Regions from separate parts of the Halomonas citrativorans genome, predicted to be linked through region 3. Evidence: predicted binding sites of a transcription regulator. Region 3 holds the regulator's gene; each other region holds the start of a gene.
The links. Region 3 encodes sigma-54, which starts transcription at its own class of promoters, with help from an activator protein. Its sites were predicted from a motif close to TGGCACNNNNNTTGCTNT; they were not measured.
Positions count from the first base shown of each region.

Region 1: a site for sigma-54 is predicted at 3,926-3,943, ahead of INT20_RS13955 (amino acid ABC transporter substrate-binding protein). Genes of this name have one in related genera too.
Region 2: a site for sigma-54 is predicted at 1,968-1,985, ahead of INT20_RS15610 (urease accessory protein UreD). Genes of this name have one in related genera too.

Region 1 covers NZ_JABUYX010000018.1:27,600-33,459, reverse strand. Annotated here, with positions in the region: gene INT20_RS13970 (amino acid ABC transporter ATP-binding protein) at 1-348, opposite strand, end outside; gene INT20_RS13965 (amino acid ABC transporter permease) at 444-1,544, opposite strand; gene INT20_RS13960 (amino acid ABC transporter permease) at 1,565-2,755, opposite strand; gene INT20_RS13955 (amino acid ABC transporter substrate-binding protein) at 2,844-3,869, opposite strand; gene INT20_RS13950 (amino acid ABC transporter substrate-binding protein) at 4,094-5,104, opposite strand; gene speE (polyamine aminopropyltransferase) at 5,188-5,860, opposite strand, start outside.
Region 2 covers NZ_JABUYX010000025.1:38,106-43,965, reverse strand. Annotated here, with positions in the region: gene ureC (urease subunit alpha) at 1-356, opposite strand, end outside; gene INT20_RS15620 (urease subunit beta) at 353-673, opposite strand; gene INT20_RS15615 (urease subunit gamma) at 726-1,028, opposite strand; gene INT20_RS15610 (urease accessory protein UreD) at 1,051-1,926, opposite strand; gene INT20_RS18240 (hypothetical protein) at 2,330-2,533, opposite strand; gene INT20_RS15600 (TonB-dependent receptor domain-containing protein) at 2,747-4,936, shown strand; gene INT20_RS15595 (PepSY-associated TM helix domain-containing protein) at 5,021-5,860, shown strand, end outside.
Region 3 covers NZ_JABUYX010000001.1:189,340-195,199, forward strand. Annotated here, with positions in the region: gene rapZ (RNase adapter RapZ) at 1-828, opposite strand, end outside; gene INT20_RS00790 (PTS sugar transporter subunit IIA) at 896-1,366, opposite strand; gene hpf (ribosome hibernation-promoting factor, HPF/YfiA family) at 1,371-1,679, opposite strand; gene INT20_RS00800 (RNA polymerase factor sigma-54) at 1,778-3,190, opposite strand; gene lptB (LPS export ABC transporter ATP-binding protein) at 3,314-4,063, opposite strand; gene lptA (lipopolysaccharide transport periplasmic protein LptA) at 4,073-4,564, opposite strand; gene lptC (LPS export ABC transporter periplasmic protein LptC) at 4,573-5,145, opposite strand; gene INT20_RS00820 (KdsC family phosphatase) at 5,145-5,687, opposite strand; gene INT20_RS00825 (KpsF/GutQ family sugar-phosphate isomerase) at 5,724-5,860, opposite strand, start outside.

The DNA.
Region 1 (5,860 bases), on a different contig from region 3:
CTGCTCTTCGGCCTCCCTGCGCGGCTTCTTTTGAACCCACATGGGCGCGATGCAGCAGTTCTCCAGCACTGTCAGGTGGGGGAACAGGTTGAAGTGCTGAAACACCATACCCACGCTGCGGCGTATCTGCTCAATACGTTTTACGTCTTGGGTCAGCGGCACCCCGCCGACTACGATATCGCCCTGCTGGTGCTCTTCCAAGTGATTAATGCAGCGAATCAGCGTTGATTTACCCGAACCGGACGGGCCACAGATAACGATCCGCTCGCCGCGTTTTACTTCGAAATCTATATCGCGCAGTACGTGAAAGTCGCCATACCACTTGTTAACGCCGCGCATTTCGACCATTAGGTCAGACGTGCTTTTAGACATGCTGTTGCCAGAGAGGTTGGTGGCTGCTTGTGTCATGATTAAATCCTGCTCAAATTCTTGAAAAAGCGGCGTTAGCGCTTGTGGCCGGTGTTCAACTTGCGTTCCAGATACTGGCTATAGCGCGACATGCTGAAACAGAAAATCCAGAACACAAACGCGGCAAACACGTAGCCTTCCAGCGAAAAGCCCAGCCAGTTGGAGTCGGAAAGCGCCGCCTGCACGATCCCCAGCAGGTCAAACAGCCCAATGATCATGACCAGCGTGGTGTCTTTAAATAGCGAGATAAACGTATTCACGATGCCTGGAATCATCATCTTCAGCGCCTGGGGCAAAACGATCAGGCCCATGCGCTTCCAGTAGGTCATGCCCAGTGCCGCGGCGGCCTCCTCTTGGCCCTTGGGGATCGCCTGAAGACCGCCACGAATGACCTCGGCCATGTAGGCACTTTGAAACAGCGTTAGGCCAATCAGCGCCCGTACCAGGCGGTCAACGCTAATACCAGAGGGCAGAAACAGCGGCAGCATCACCGAGGCCATGAACAGCACGGTAATCAACGGCACACCGCGCCAGAACTCGATGAAGATGACGCAGAAGCTCTTCACGATGGGCATGTTAGAGCGCCGCCCCAGAGCCAGCACGATGCCAATCGGCAGCGCGCCGATCATGCCTACAGATGCCAGCAGCAGGGTCAGCATCAAACCGCCCCAGCGATGGGTAGGTACGCGTGGCAGGTCAAAGTAGCCGCCGTGAAGCAGTACGTAGGCCGCGATGGGAAAGCCCACCAAGGCAAACACGGCCACCCAGCGCTTGAACGGCAGGCGCGGAATGGCAAGCCAGGCGATCAGGGTAAAAAAGCCGCCAAACACAATATTGGCGCGCCAGATTTCCTCTCGCGGATAAAGTCCGTAGATAAACTGCGTAAAGCGCGCATTAACGAACACCCAGCAGGCGCCCTCTCGCGAGCAGTCATCCCGGGTGGTGCCTACCCAGTCGGCGTTGATGAACGCCCACTGAATGGTCGGCACCAAAAGCAGATATAGAACGTACAGCCCCACCAGCGTAAACAGCGTATTGAGCGGGCTGCTGAACAGGTTGGTGCGCAGCCAAGCCACGGGCCCTATGGTGTTGCTGGGGGCAGGCCGCTGATCAATCATTGTTTGGTTATGAATCATAAAGCTATCCTCACCGGCGCCTAGCGCTCAACCAACGCTACGCGGGCGTTGAACCAGTTCATGAACATGGAAACCAGCAGGCTGATCGTCAGATACACCGCCATGGTCATGGCGATCACCTCAATGGCCTGCCCCGTTTGATTCAGCGTGGTGCCCGCAAACACGGATACCAGGTCGGGGTAGCCGATGGCCGTGGCAAGCGAGGAGTTCTTGATCAGGTTCAAGTACTGGCTGGTGAGTGGCGGGATAATGACCCGCAGTGCCTGCGGAATGACCACTAGGCGCAACACCAGGTTACGCGGCAGGCTCAGCGCTTGGGCGGCTTCGGTTTGGCCGTGGGAAATGGCCTGGATGCCCGAGCGGACAATTTCAGCAATGAACGCAGCGGTATAGATGGAAAGCGCCAGCCACAGCGCCAGAAATTCCGGAATCACGGTAAAGCCACCGCGGAAGTTAAAGCCGCGCAGTTCCGGAACATCCCAAGTGATCGGTACGCCGGTGGCGACCGTAATCAGCAGTGGCAGACCCAGAATCAGTACCAGCGATATCCACCCGGCAGGGATCCGTTTACCGGTTGCCTCTTGGCGGCGCTTGTTCCACACACACAGTGCAATACTGGCGATAATCGCGACGATAAAGGTCGCTGGGATCATCCCAAAGCCTGACTCAAAAAGCGGCTCAGGCAGATACAGACCGCGCACGTTAAGAAAAACAACCTCGCCAAACGAGAGGCTGTCCCTTGCACTGGGTAGCGTGCGCAGCACGGCGAAGTACCAGAAAAAAATCTGTAGCAGTAACGGGATATTGCGGAAAGTTTCGATATAGGCGGTGGCCAGGCGTGCCAGTAGCCAGTTGGGCGACAGGCGAGCAATGCCGACAATAAAGCCAATCAGCGTCGCGGCCACCACACCCAAGGCGCCGACCAATAGCGTATTGAGCAAGCCCACCAAAAAGGTGCGGCCGTAGGTATCCTGAGAGGAGTAGTCGATCAGGCTTTGTACGATACCAAAGCCTGCGGTGTTATTTAAAAAGCCAAAACCGGTGGTGATACCCCGGGCGGATAGGTTGTCCTGAGTATTGCCGACGATATACAGCAAAAATACGACAACGGCTGCCGTTAAAAGCAGCTGAAAAACAAGTGCGCGTTTGGCACGGTCTCGCCAAAACGGTGGCTTGTGGCCAGCGGGGCGAGTGTTGGGTCTTACGGACATGGGTGGCGTCTCCGCTACACGGAAGGTCAATCAAATGGCCCGTCGGCACTCATCTGCTAAGCGCGACGGGCCGGGTCAAGCGAGATGCTTAGCGAATCGGCGGAGCGTACTGGAAACCACCCTGGTTCCATAGCGCGTTGGCACCGCGTTCAATCTCAAGCGGTGAGTCCATGCCAACGTTGCGCTCAAAGCTTTCGGCATAGTTACCGACCTGGCTAATAATGTTGTAAGCCCAGTCAGCGTCAAGCCCCATGCCTTCACCGTAGTTACCGTCCTGGCCAAGCAGGCGGGCGATGTCGGGGTTTTCGGAGCTGGTCATTTCCTCTACGTTTTCACTGGTCACGCCGTACTCTTCAGCATTGAGCATGGCAAACAGTGACCATTTCACGATGTTGAACCAGGTGTCATCGCCCTGGCGAACTACCGGGCCCAGCGGCTCCTTGGAAATGATATCGGGCAGAATGACGGCGCCATCCGGATCATCTAACTGAATGCGCAGCGCCGCCAACTGAGAAGTATCCGAGGTTAGAACGTCACAGCGGCCAGCCTGGAAGCCGCCCACGGTCTGCTCTGAGGTATCAAACACGATAGGATCAAATTCCATATCGTTGGCGCGGAAGTAATCGGCCACGTTAAGTTCGGTGGTGGTGCCCGTTTGGATACAGATCGCCGCACCGTCCAGCTCATCAGCACCGCCGATGCCCAGGTCACGGCTAACCATAAAGCCGATACCGTCATAGAAGTTGACGCCTGCGAAGTTCAGACCCAGCGTGGTATCGCGGGTGGTGGTCCAGGTCGTGTTACGAGAAAGCAAATCGACTTCGCCAGACTGCAGCGCAGTGAAACGCTCAACGGCATTGAGAGAGATGTAATTGACGGCATCTGCATCACCCAGCACGGCAGCGGCGACCGCACGGCAAACATCGACATCCAGCCCTTGCCAGTTGCCATCACCATCGGGTGCCGAAAAGCCTGGCAAACCGTCGCTGACGCCACACTGCACGGCTCCACGTTCAATGGTTTCTTCAAGTGTTGCTGCGTTAGCGTTAGTGGCGCCTGTCAGTGTGATGGCGCCTGCAGAGGCCAGTAATACCCAGTGTTTCTTGTTCAACATGGTAATTCCCTTCCTCAATTAATATTGTTATGCATGCGAAGGCATGACATATAAAGCTAGCAAGGAAGATGCCAATGTGGGTACAACGCCAAATTCAGCGCTTTTCAACGCAAAATGATTCTGCTTCTACGAAAGTTTAGGTGCAAAAAAATAGAAACGGTTGCCGCATGCGCTGTTTTGGTGCGACAACCGATGGTTGATGGCAGAGTGCTGACCGGTAAGCCCTAGCGAATGGGCGGGGCGTACTGAATGCCGCCATCGCGCCACAGAGCATTTAAACCACGGGTAATATTGAAGTTAGAGTCCACGCCCACGTTGCGATCATACATTTCGGCGTAGTTGCCCACCTGTTTGACGATTTGGTAAGCCCAGTCGTCATTAAGTCCCATGCCTTCACCAAAACTGCCGTCCTGGCCCAGCAGGCGGGCAATATCTGGATTATCGGAATCCGCGTGTTCATCAATATTGGTGCTTGAGACACCCAGTTCTTCAGCGTTGAGCATGGCAAACAGCGACCATTTTACGATATTGAACCACTGGTCATCGCCCTGGCGTACGGCGGGGCCAAGCGGTTCCTTGGAAATAATCTCGGGCAGCACTACCGCCATGTCGGGGTTGGCAAGCTGCATGCGTTGGGCATACAACTGAGAAGCATCGGAGCTTAAGACGTCGCAGCGCCCGGCTTCAAAACCGGCAATCGACTGTTCGGGAGAATCAAACACCACTGCGTCATAGTGCATGTCGTTAACACGGAAATAGTCTGAAAGGTTCAGCTCGCTGGTCGTGCCTGACTGCGTGCACACCGCCGCGCCGTCCAGGTCTTCGGCACTTTGCACGCCCAGGTCGCTTGCGACCATGAATGCTTGGCCATCGTAATAGCTCACCCCGGTAAAGTGCATACCTTGGGTGGTATCGCGGCTAGAGCTCCAGGTCGTCGTGCGGGAGAGCAGATCCACTTCGCCGGATTGCAGGGCGGTAAAACGCTCCACCGAATCGAGCGGTACGAAATCAACCTTGCTGGCATCGCCTAATGCCGCCGCGGCAATCGCGCGGCAGACATCGGTATCCAGGCCGCGATACGTATCGTTATCGTCCAGTGAGGAGAAGCCGGGCTGGGCGGCGTTCACCCCGCAGCGTACGCTATCGCGGGATTGAACGGTTTCTAATGTGGTGCCCAAGGCAACCGTCGGGACCAGGGCGCACGCGCCAATGCTTATCCATTTAAGGGTTTTCATTGTTGGTTCCTTAACGTGGTGACACAAAAAAGGCCGAGCAGTGCCCGGCCTCATCGCTTGCTGGCGTGCTATTCAAATAAACGTCAGCTGAACGCTTTACGCATGAACGGTGGCAACGCCAGGGCGCCCCGGTGGGCATCCACTGTGTAGTACTGTAGCGGCATTTCGTGACTAGCGGCAGCCTCTTCGCGGAAGGTTTCCACGTTGGTGCCTTTACCGGCAAGCGTCACGCTCCACCAGCCGGAAGGATAAACCGGCTGGGGGAAGGGCAACGTGGCGACACTGGCAAAGCCCGCTTCGCGCATGTCATGGCGCAGCTCACGAATAATCGAGCCACTGTGATAAAGCGGTGATTCGCTCTGCTGCACCATCACGCCATCGGCTTTCAGAATGCGGTGGCAGCGCTTAAGGAAGTCAGTCTTGAACAACCCTTCGGCGGGGCCGACCGGGTCGGTAGAGTCGATAATCAGCACGTCGATGCTTTCATCGGCAGCGTCATCTACCCACTTCACACCGTCGGCGAACAGCAGCTCGGCGCGTGGGTCGTCGTTGGCTTCCACCAGTGCCGGGAAGAAACGCTCGGAGGCCTTGGTGACTTCTTCATCGATATCGATCTGGGTGACTTTTTCAACGCCCGGGTGACGCAGCACTTCTTTCAGTGTGCCGCAGTCGCCGCCGCCGATAATCACCACGCGCTTGGGCGCCGGATGAGTAAACAGTGCCGGGTGGGCGATCATTTCGTGATACAGGAAGTTG
Region 2 (5,860 bases), on a different contig from region 3:
GTGCCGGGGCCAATCACGATATCTACATCGGGCTGCACGTCAGGGTTGCCCGCTTTGCCAATCGCAGCAATACGTCCGTTCTGTAGCCCCACATCGGCTTTGACGATGCCCCACCAGTCGAGAATCAGCGCGTTAGTGATGACGGTGTCCATGACGGTTTCATCGTTACGTTGGCTCTGACCCATGCCATCGCGGATCACCTTGCCGCCGCCGAATTTGACCTCGTCGCCATAGTGGGTGGCATCTTTTTCAACCTCGATCCACAGCTCGGTATCGCCCAGGCGCACCCGGTCGCCTACCGTGGGGCCGTACATATCGGCGTAGGCCTGCCGACTAATCTTGTTACCCGGTTTCATTGTTTATCTCCGTCCAGCGGTCCCATTACCTCGCCACGAAAGCCATAGATTTCCCGCTTACCCACAAACGGAATCAGCGTGACTTCACGGGTCTGGCCAGGTTCAAAGCGGATCGCGGTACCTGCGGCGACATCAAGGCGAAAACCGCGGGTCTTGTCGCGATCAAACACGAGCGCCGGGTTGGCCTCGGCAAAGTGGTAGTGGGAGCCGAGCTGAATCGGTCGGTCGCCGGTGTTCGCCACGTCTACCGTGATGCGCTCGCGGCCTACGCACAGCTCGATATCACCCTCTTTTAACTGATACTGTCCTGGAATCATTGGGCCGGGAATCATGGCAGCCTCCTGATGGCTGATTGCTGGTTGCTGATAACTAGTTGATAGGCGTATGAACAGTCACGAGTTTCGTACCATCCGGGAAAGTGGCTTCGACCTGAACTTCGTCGACCATTTCAGCCACGCCTTCCATCACGTCATCACGGCCAAGAATCTCGCGCCCGTAGCTCATCAAATCAGCCACACTGCGACCATCCCGGGCACCTTCGATAATCTCGAAACTGATCAGCGCGACCGCTTCGGGATAATTGAGCTTTAATCCTCGCGCTTTGCGCCGCTCGGCAAGCTGGGCGGCGGAAAACAGCAACAGCTTGTCTTTATCTCTTGGGGTTAATTCCATAGAGCGTCTCCAACAGAGTCGATTAAGTTAACCAAATACGCGGAATATGGGCCTCACGCTCAATCCAGCGCGGGCGCAGCAATTTCCAGGCCTGTTCGCACAACGCCCAGGCTTCATTTCGCGAGTTACCCAGATAGCGCAGCAATAAAACGCCCTGGCGCACCGTTACCGCCCAGCGTGGATTATCCGGCAGGGCATTACGCAACTCCTCAATCGCCGCTGGCGCATCACTCATTCCCACCGCCCAAAGCGTGGCCTGCACCGTAGCGCCGCCCTGCCCCCAGCGTCCCGTAAAGCGCGGGTGTAACGGGTCTAACGGCTGGCGTTCTAGCCATAGCGGCTTGCCATCCAGCGTCAAACGAAAAAACTGTTCAATGCGCCCTGACAAGTACGGCAACTCGCTCGCGGGGCGACCCAAGGCCATGACTTCCCAGCCTAAACAGCGAGCACTACCATGAAGATCAATATGCGTACGCTGTTCACCTTTAGAGCCATCAAAGGCAATGGTTTCCTGAGGTAGCCACTCAAGCGTTGCGCTATCGGCGACCTCAAGCTCGGTACACTGGCTCCAGGCAACCCCCTGGCTGTCAGCCTTATAAAGCTTATTCGCCGCGGGGGTAGTCAGCAGGGCATGTGCGCCTTGCTCGACGTGCGCCTTGATGGTGAGCGCATCGCCGCTGACCAATCCTCCGGGTGGGTGCAGCACGTAGATATGGCACGCCTCCTGGCGGCCTTCAGGATAAAACGGCCGCTGGACCCGAAGTGGCCCCTGGTGACGTGCCTGGATTAACCGCGTAGCGCCATCGCGCTTGGCAAAACGCAGCGCCAGTGAGGCCGCCCAGTGGCGTTCCTGATCAAAGCGGTGGCCGGACGGTGTAGCGAGTTCGCGCAAGGTCATGGAAGACGATCGCATCCTTTTGAATAGGTCATAGCCTTTCAAATGCAAGGAATGCGCCAAAATGGTGAAAAGTGGACTTTTACTATCGCTGCAAAGTTTTAGCCGTCATAACCCATCAGCACTAACGGCTTTTTGCACCAAAAAAGATCATTAAAAGGGTCGGCCGCACCAAAAAGAACAAGTAGTTAACCGCCCCTTGTGTGTCAAAAGACCACACGCCCAACACTTCTTATTTGGGAACTTTCCGATACTATTGGGCCATCCTCCGTCAACAGCTTGTCTGTTGCCCACCAAGGTAGATGGCTTCGTGCAGTTACAATGCTCAGCAAACAAGCTCTGGTATCGCATTGCGCTTTGTATGGCGTTTGTGGCGATGCAGCTGCTGTTAGTTGGGCCGCTGATTTCACAGTATCAGTCCGATGGGCAACATCACGCACATCACGAAGCTAGTCATCACTCTAACCATCAAGGCGGCGGTCATCATCAACATACTGCCCCTCAAGCAAACCACCACCATGCGGGCCATGCTGATGAAGTAGAACCGATATTTAACTGGTTCCACCAATGTGGTTACTGTGCCATCTGGCAACAGTTCCCAACGGCGCATACCTCTCTCCCTCCGATCAGCTTACAAGCGTTTATTACGCATAATAAGCTGCTGACGCAACCGACGCAGGCTATAAAGTCCTGTGATAACTACCCCCACGCGCTAACGCGCGCTCCGCCCTTTTTTCGGATCGTGTAACGCCACATCGTCAGCCTTTTTAGCCTGAAGTTTGCTTCTGGCTGGCGTCTGTCTACACCCAAAAAAGGGATCATCATGCCGCATCTAACTATTGGGCATGGCGTCGTTACGCCTGCCCGCTTAAAAAAACGTTTTCAACGACACGTACTGACATTAAGCGTCGCTGCCGCATCGAGCGTTGTTGCTCAAGGCGTATGGGCACAGGCGACTGCCGCTCACCACGAGCATCATCATGCGTTAAACACGATGGTCGTGACCGCTGTACCGCTAAGCTCACCGCTCACGGTGGAAACCGACCCGCGTATACCGCGGCAACCGGCCCCTGCCAGCGACGGCGCCGACTATCTTCAGACCATCCCTGGGTTCTCTGCCATTCGCAATGGCGGCACCAACGGTGACCCGGTGTTCCGTGGCATGTTTGGCTCACGTCTTCGCGTGCTGACCAATGGCAGCCAAATGCTAGGCGCCTGCCCGGCAAGAATGGATGCGCCTACGTCTTATATCTCACCTGAAAATTACGACAGCCTCACCGTCACCAAAGGGCCGCAGTCCGTTCTGTGGGGCCCCGGCGCTTCAGCGGCAACGGTGCGCTTTGACCGCGGCCCGGAGGAGTTCGATGAAGCCGGTGTGCGAGTGGATGGCAGCGTCATGCTGGGTACCTATGGGCGCTTTGATCGCCGCATTGATGCCGCTTTAGGCAATAAAGACGGCTACCTGCGCATTACCGGCAATCAATCCGAAGCTAATGACTATCAGGATGGCGATGGCAACGCCGTGCCCTCGTTATGGGATAAGTGGAACGGTGACATAGCGCTTGGATGGACACCCGACAACGATACCTGGCTTGAAGTCACCGCAGGCCGAGGAGACGGCGAAGCGCGCTATGCCGGGCGAGGTATGGATGGCAGCAAATTTCTGCGCGAAACCGTGGGCATCCGTTTTCAGCGCGAGAATTTAGGTGAACACTGGAAACGTCTGGAAATGCAGGCCAACTATGCCTATGCCGACCATATTATGGATAACTTCACGCTGCGCTCACCGGGCAGCATGGACATGGGTGGTGGCATGGACATGGGCAGCGGCATGGACATGGGTGGTGGCATGGACATGGGCGGCGGCATGGACATGGGTGGTGGCATGGACATGGGCAGCGGCATGGATATGGATGGCGGTATGGACATGAGTGACGGCATGGCCATGCGGCTAGACCGTCGCACCCGCAGCGCGCGCGTCGCATCAACGTGGGAGTGGGAAAACACCACGTGGACGGCCGGTGTCGATGTCGAGCATCAGGTACATCGCAATCTGGATGGCGAACACTGGCAGCCCGACTACGAGCAGACCCAGTTTGGCGCCTTCAGCGAAGTCACCCGTTTTATCGATGAACGTGACCGTCTTATTGGCGGCGCCCGCGTAGACCGCTATCGCGTCAGTGACGAAAGCCTGGACACAGCTACCGCAGGCCTCACCCGCCGCGACACTCTGCCCAGCGCTTTTATCCGCTATGAGCAGGATTTAGCCTCAGCACCGGTCACCTGGTATGCCGGGGTCGGGCATGTGGAACGCTTTCCCGATTACTGGGAATTGAGCTCTAGTCAGGCAGGTCCGGCCGGTAGTTTGAATGCCTTTGGCGGTGTTCAACCCGAAAAAACTACCCAGCTGGATATCGGCGCGCAGTACAACGACCAGCGCTTAAGCGCATGGGTGTCCGGGTATGCAGGATACGTTCACGATTTCATCTTGTTTGATTACAACACCGCGGGCATGAGCGGTACTCAAATCGATAACATTGATGCTCAGATTGCGGGTGCCGAAGTGGGCGCTAGCTATCAACTAACCGACAACTGGGTAAGCAATGCCTCGCTGGCCTATGCCTGGGGGCGAAATGCCAACGACGATGAGGCATTACCACAGATCCCACCGCTGGAAGCCAAGGTCGGCCTGTCCTATGCACACGATGACTACTCTGTGGGTGGCCTATGGCGTGGTGTTGCGGCACAAAACCGTATTGCGCTCGAAAAAGGCAATGTCGTCGGCCAGGATCTGGAATCGTCGTCAGGCTTCGGGGTGTTCTCGCTTAACGGCGCCTATCAAGCAAGCAACCACCTAACGCTAAGTGTGGGGGTGGATAACGTTTTCGATACCACCTACACCGAACACTTGAATCTAGCGGGTAATGCGGCCTTTGGCTATCCCGCTGATTTGGATCGCGGCATTAATGAGCCTGGCCGCATGGTGTGGGCACGGGCCGACTTCAGTTTCTGATTCACTCAGGTGCTCAGTAGAGCACCTGTTTACCCTTACCGCTTAAACCACCAGGCTAGATGCTTGGTGGTCTGGAGAGACTTCATGTCGACCACGTCACCCCCACAAGAAGGTCAACGCAAGACCTTCGACCTTTATCGCGCCGTTTGGCGCTGGCACTTTTACGCAGGCTTACTGGTTCTGCCGTTCATGATCACCCTGGCAATTACTGGGGGCCTTTATCTTTTCAAGGACGAACTGGATGCACTCATACACGCTGATGTGAAGCGCGTAGCCGTTCAAGAGGCGACGCTCCCTCCCTCTACGCTGGTAAGCGCAGCCCTTACGGCTCACCCTGGCACTGCCGTAAAATTCACCGACCCCGCCACGCCGAAAAGCTCGGCGGAGATCACAGTGAATACTGCCTCGGGCGAGCGGTTAGCCGTTTACGTCAATCCGTATACTGCCAATGTGCTGGGGGCGCTGGATGACCGCGGCACGGTGATGTGGACCGTTCGCTATCTGCACAGTTTGAAATACTTTGGACCTACAGCGCGCAAACTGATTGAAATAGCCGGCGGCTGGGCAACCCTGCTAGTGCTCACCGGCATTTACCTCTGGTGGCCACGGCGTAAAGGCAAAGGCGGCGTGATTAGCGTGCGCGGCAAGCCAAAAAGCCGCGTGTTCTGGCGTGATCTGCATGCCGTGCTGGGTATTTTTGTCGGTGGGTTTATCGTCTTTCTGGCGATCACCGGAATGCCTTGGTCGGGCGTGTGGGGCGCGCAGGTTAATCAGTGGGCTAACGGTAACAATTTCGGCTACCCCTCTGGTGTGCGCGTTGAAGTGCCCATGTCGGAAGCGCGTTTAAACGCGCAAAGCCCGACAAACTGGTCACTCGAACAGGCACAAATTCCAGAATCCACACAGGGACCAGGCCAGGCAACG
Region 3 (5,860 bases):
GACTTCGCCGATGAGCGGTGCCAGCTTTTGCGCCAGCTGTTCGGCAATATACACAGAACGGTGCTGCCCGCCGGTACAGCCAATAGCCACCGTCATATAGCTGCGCTGACTATTTTGGTAAGCAGGCAGCCAGCGCTCAAGCATTGCCTGAATATCATGGCTCATCTCTTCGACAATCGGGTAGCCGCGCAGAAACGCAATAATCGTGGCATCACGTCCTGTGTACTGGCGTAGCGTTGGGTCCCAATAAGGGTTGGGCAGGCAGCGTACATCAAAGACTAAATCTGCATCCATGGGTACGCCATGCTTGTAGCCGAACGACTCAAAGGTGAGTGTTAGCTGGTCTTTGCGCTGGTGGGCTACCTGGTCTGAAATGCGCCGACGCAGGTCGTGGACCGATAAGCGTGATGTATCAATCCGCAGGTCGGCCAAATCACGTATTTCGTTGAGCGTCTCTTCCTCTTTCTCTATCGCCTCTTCAAGCGTCATATCACTGTTGCGCGTTAACGGATGGCGTCGCCGTGTCGCAGAATAGCGTTCCAGTAAAATACGTGAATCGGTGGTTAGATAGATAACCTGACAATCTATAGGCCGCGCGCGCAGCTCTTCAAGCAGTGCGGGAAGGCGCTCAAGCGCCGCTGGCAGGTTGCGGGCATCAATACTGACCGCTAGATGCGTGCGCTCACCCTCGTCACGGAGTTCGTCAACCAAAGAACCAAGCAACATGGCGGGGAGATTATCAATGGCGTAATAGCCAATATCTTCCAGCGCTTGTAATGCGATTGATTTGCCAGAGCCAGAGCGGCCGCTAATAATCACCAGTTGCATAGTGGCTCTCTCTGATTGAACGTATAAAAGGGATAACGCATGAAAATGTGTTAGTCGTTATGGGCGATTATGGAGCGGCCTGTTCGCGAATCTTGCCCATTAGCAGGTCAAGCAAATCGTGCTGGCTGCTGGTTTTGCGTAATGCCTGGCGTGTGCTCGCATCATTCATGATGGTGGCCACTTGGCCCAAAAGCGACAAATGCGTGTCGTCAGCCTCTTCGGGAACCAGCAGCACAAAGACGAGGTCGACCGGGTCGCCATCAATAGCATCAAAATCAATAGGTTCTGATAATTTTAAAAAACCCGCAATAGGCGTAACGCAATGTGGGCTGCGCGCATGGGGGATGGCGACGCCGTTACCGATCCCCGTGCTGCCAAGACGTTCCCGGCCGATCAGTCGGCTGAAAACTTCCTGGCTATCCAGACTGGGTGTATTTTGAGCGATAAAGGTGCTGAAAAACTCCAGCACCCGCTTTTTGCTGCCCCCGGGCACGTCGTAAAGTACGCGCTCCGGGGGGAGGATGGTTTCCAACGTCATTGAATTAACGCACGCCAGCGCCTTGGGCGCGAGCTTGTGCTTTTTCCTTGTGCTTAACGAGTTGACGATCAATTTTGTCTGCTAAGGCGTCAATAGCGGCATACATATCGACATCTTCGGCGTCGGCATGTAAGTCGGCGCCTGCCGCATGAAGGGTGCACGCGGCATGTTGGCGCTCCTTCTCAATAGATAAGGTGACTTGTACCGTGGTGATGTGGTCGTAATGACGTTCGATGCGTTCAAGTTTTTCATTAACGTAGTCACGCAAGGCGTCAGTCAGTTCTACATGATGACCCGTGATATTTACTTGCATTGACGTGCTCCTTATCCATCGGACTGAATTTCGATTGTAACCCTTTTTACGGTGTTGCAAAGCCCCTGTCGCGAGTTTTGCCATTTCTCTTGTAACGACTAACGCAAACGACGACGTTCACTTGATGAGGGAATGCCCAGCGACTCACGATATTTCGCCACCGTACGGCGTGCCACTGTGATGCCGCCATCTCCCAGTAATGTCACCAAACGACTGTCCGAAAGAGGTTTGCCGGGAGGCTCATCTTGAATCAACTTTTTAAGCCGGGCGCGAATCGCGGTGCTTGAGTGGCTGTCTGCGCCATCCTGCCCGCTAATTTGGCTTGAGAAAAAGTACTTGAGTTCGAATACGCCCCGTGGGGTATGGATATATTTTTGTGTGGTGACCCGAGAAATGGTTGATTCGTGCATCTCAACCGCCTCGGCAATATCGGCAAGAATCAACGGCTTCATCGCTTCTTCACCGTGCTCTAAAAAACCGATTTGGCGAGTGATAATCTCGCGCCCTACGCGTAGAAGCGTGTCGTTGCGGCTGGACAGGCTTTTGATTAGCCAGCGCGCTTCTTGCAAGTGCTCTTTTAAAAACTGGTTATCCTGACTCTTGTCTGCACGCTTGATTAAGCTGGCGTAGTCGGGCTGGATACGCAGCCGGGGCAGGGCTTCAGGGTTAAGCTCCAGGTGCCAGCCTTCATGGTCATGACGTACGACCAGGTCGGGCGTGATATAGCTATCGTCGGTGACGCCATAAGCGCTGCCTGGGCGTGGGTCCAGGCTTCGGATCAGACCGATCACATCGTCTAGCTGCTCATCGTCCAGGCTTAGGCGGCGCTTTAATAGGCGCATGTCATTTTTGCCCAGCGCTTCAAGAAACTGACGAACCAATCGGCGCGCGGGAACCAGTAGGGGCGTGTCGTCGGGGAGCGTTGCTAGCTGAAGCATCAAACATTCGCGCAAGTCACGGGCGAAGACGCCCGTTGGCTCGAACTGCTGTAAACGCATCAGAATGGTCTCCATCTCTCGCTGGCTGAGACCTTCGATGCTCTGAGCACGTAACCCATCGCGGATATCGTTGAGCGGCTGCGTCAGGTAGCCATTGGCGTCCAGTGCATCAATCAGGCTTTCGGCGATTAGCTGCTCACGAGCCGTAAAGTCGGTCATCGCCAGCTGCCAAAGGAGATGTCCATGCAGGCTTTGTCCCGCGGCCTGGCGTTCAAAATCGGGGCCTTCGCTGCTGCCAGAGCTACCCATGTCCTGGTAAGTATCAGACCAGTCGCTATCGACAGACAGTTCCTCGGGAATGCTTTCTGACCACTCCTCGTCAGGTGTTTCGACGGTCGCCTGCTCGCCGAACTCGTCTTCCTGCTCCAGCATTGGGTTGGCATCCAGTGCCTGCTGAATTTCCTGACGTAGATCCAATGTCGATAGCTGTAGCAGTGCAATCGCTTGCTGCAGCTGAGGTGTCATGGTCAGCTGCGTACCGATACGCAATTGGAGAGAAGCTTTCATGACCATCTGAGAACCACTCGTTAATCGGAAAGCTTCACCCTAGTGCGAGTCATGTTGTTGTGCAAGTGCAATAAGCATGCCACTGATAAAATTTTTACTGCAGATCACTGTTTAGCGGTGAAATTAAATTCATAAGCGAAAATCAGCACCCAGGTAAACTTCCCTCACTTTTTGGTTATCAAGGATAGTCTGAGGGCTGCCGCCAGCAATAATGTGGCCGTCACCGACAATATAGGCGATATCGCAAATATCCAGTGTTTCTCGGACGTTATGATCAGTAATTAGCACGCCAATGTGGCGCTGTTTTAAGGCGCGAATAATGCTCTTGATTTCACCAACCGAGATGGGATCGACACCTGCAAATGGCTCGTCCAGCAAGATAAACGCGGGCTCTGTGGCCAAGGAACGGGCAATTTCGACGCGTCGCCGCTCGCCGCCGGAAAGGCTCATGCCCAGGTTGTCACGGATGTGGGTAATATGAAAGTCGTCAAGCAGGGCCTCAAGCCGCTGCTCTCGTCCTGCCCTGTCCAGATCTTTGCGGGTTTCCAGAATCGCCATAATATTATCCGCAACCGATAGCTTGCGAAAAATAGACGCTTCCTGGGGTAGATAGCCAATGCCGGCCATCGCGCGTTCGTGCATGGGAACGCGGGTTAAGTCTTGCTCGTCGATACGCACCGTACCCGCATCAGACTTCACCAGACCCACAATCATATAAAACGATGTGGTTTTACCCGCGCCGTTAGGGCCGAGCAGGCCTACCACGCTGCCTTGAGCAATCTCCAGGCTAATGTCTTTAACCACGCGGCGGCGCTTATAGCTTTTTGCCAAGTGATTGGCGTAAAGAGTTTTTATGGGCGGTGCTTCCGCAATAGACATGGTTGACTCCTATTGCGCTGGCTGAAGCGTCATACGAATACGCTGCGGCTCGCTACCGTTTACATCGGAGCGTGCCTGCACCACTTCGCGGTCAATGAAGTACTCCAGGCGGCCACCGGTAAACTGATCACCCGCTTGGGTCAGTTCGGCCTGGTCAATAAGCTCTACACGCCGCTCTGCTACGTGATAAACCACGCGGCGTGCCCATCCTTCCATCGGCGCGTCCTGATCATCGAGTTGATTGCGTAGATAGGCGCGCTCTCCGGTGGCAATAGCGCGAGAAAGCTCACCCGCGTCGTTACGGATAATTTCAACGCGATCACCACGTAGCTGCATACTGCCTTGGCGAATATTGACATCGCCTGAATAAACGGCAGTGCCTGCACGCTGATCAAGGTCTAGCTGGTCGGCTTCTACTTCAATGGGGGCTTGGCTTGTCTGGGCCGCTGCCGATAGCGGCACCGCAAGGGCGAAAAGCGCGGTGCGAATAAAAGCGTTCATAGCGACTCCTAAGGATTTTGTGTTGCGGGGGGGTGATGGCCGCGGACGTTATCGGTTAGTCGGACCTGGCTATCATCAAGCCAAACATCCATACGTGATGCGCTCATTCGTTGAGGTGGCTGCTGAAACACGGCGGGCGCCTCACTCCAGACATGACGCGCTACCCCATCATAATGTAATAACTCAGTATCAAGCTGCCAGCCTTCTGTAGGCGCCAGAAGCCGTGCATCACCAGACAGTGTTAGCGCTTGGGTGGCCGTGTTCAGAACGCCTTCGTTGGCGTGAGCGAGCCACTCTCGGTTATCACTATCAAACAGCGTCGCTTCGGGTTGAGTGACTTCGGCCAGGGTGCTTTGTGGTATGTAAACCAATAAAGGCGCGGCCAGCGACTGCTGGATATGCCCTGTTTCACCAAACAGCGTGATCTCGGCATTTTCCAGCACGTGGCCAGGCTCTTCAGCCTGCGCTTCTTCGTCAACGGGCCGGTCTTCCGGGCCGCGTGGGTCCAGCCATACCAGCAGCCCCCCTAAAGCGACCACCAGGGCCGCTAACCCGACGCGTTTCTTGGTTCTTTGAAACATTACACGCGACCATTCAAATACGACTCAAGAACAGTACTCCAGTGGCCCTGCGCTTCAAGTAATGTATCGCAAATTTCACGTACGGCGCCGTGACCACCCAAGCGGTCGGTAATCCAGTCAGCGTGGGTATGCATGTAATCGGGTGCGTTGGGGACCGTAATGCCAACGCCTGCGCGTTTGATAGGCGCAAGATCAGGCAGGTCATCGCCGCAGTAAGCCACCTGGCTTAGGTTCAGATTGAGGCGCTCGCACAGCGCTTTCAAAGTAGTGAGCTTATCTTCGCAGCCCTGGTGGACAAGGTTAATTCCCAGCGCCGCAGCACGCTGGCTCACCATGGGGGAGTCGCGTCCTGTAATTAACGCCACATGAATGCCCACACGTTTAAGCAACTTTAAGCCATGGCCGTCTTGTGTATGGAAGGCTTTGATCTCGATACCGTCGGCCTGAAAGTATAGCCGTCCATCGGTGAGCACACCGTCAACATCAAGGGCAAGTAGTCGCACATGGCGAAGCTGGTCAAGTAGCGCAGTGGGGAGGGCCATAGGGACTCCTTGTCAGTAAACTGTTGGGTAAAATGGTTAGATAACGCCGCTGGCAAGCAAGTCGTGCATATGGAGCGCCCCAATGGGGCGCTGTTCGTCATCGACGACCGCTAGCGCAGTAATACGGCTGTCTTCCATGATGCGCACCGCTTCGGCGGCCAGTAGGTCGGGGC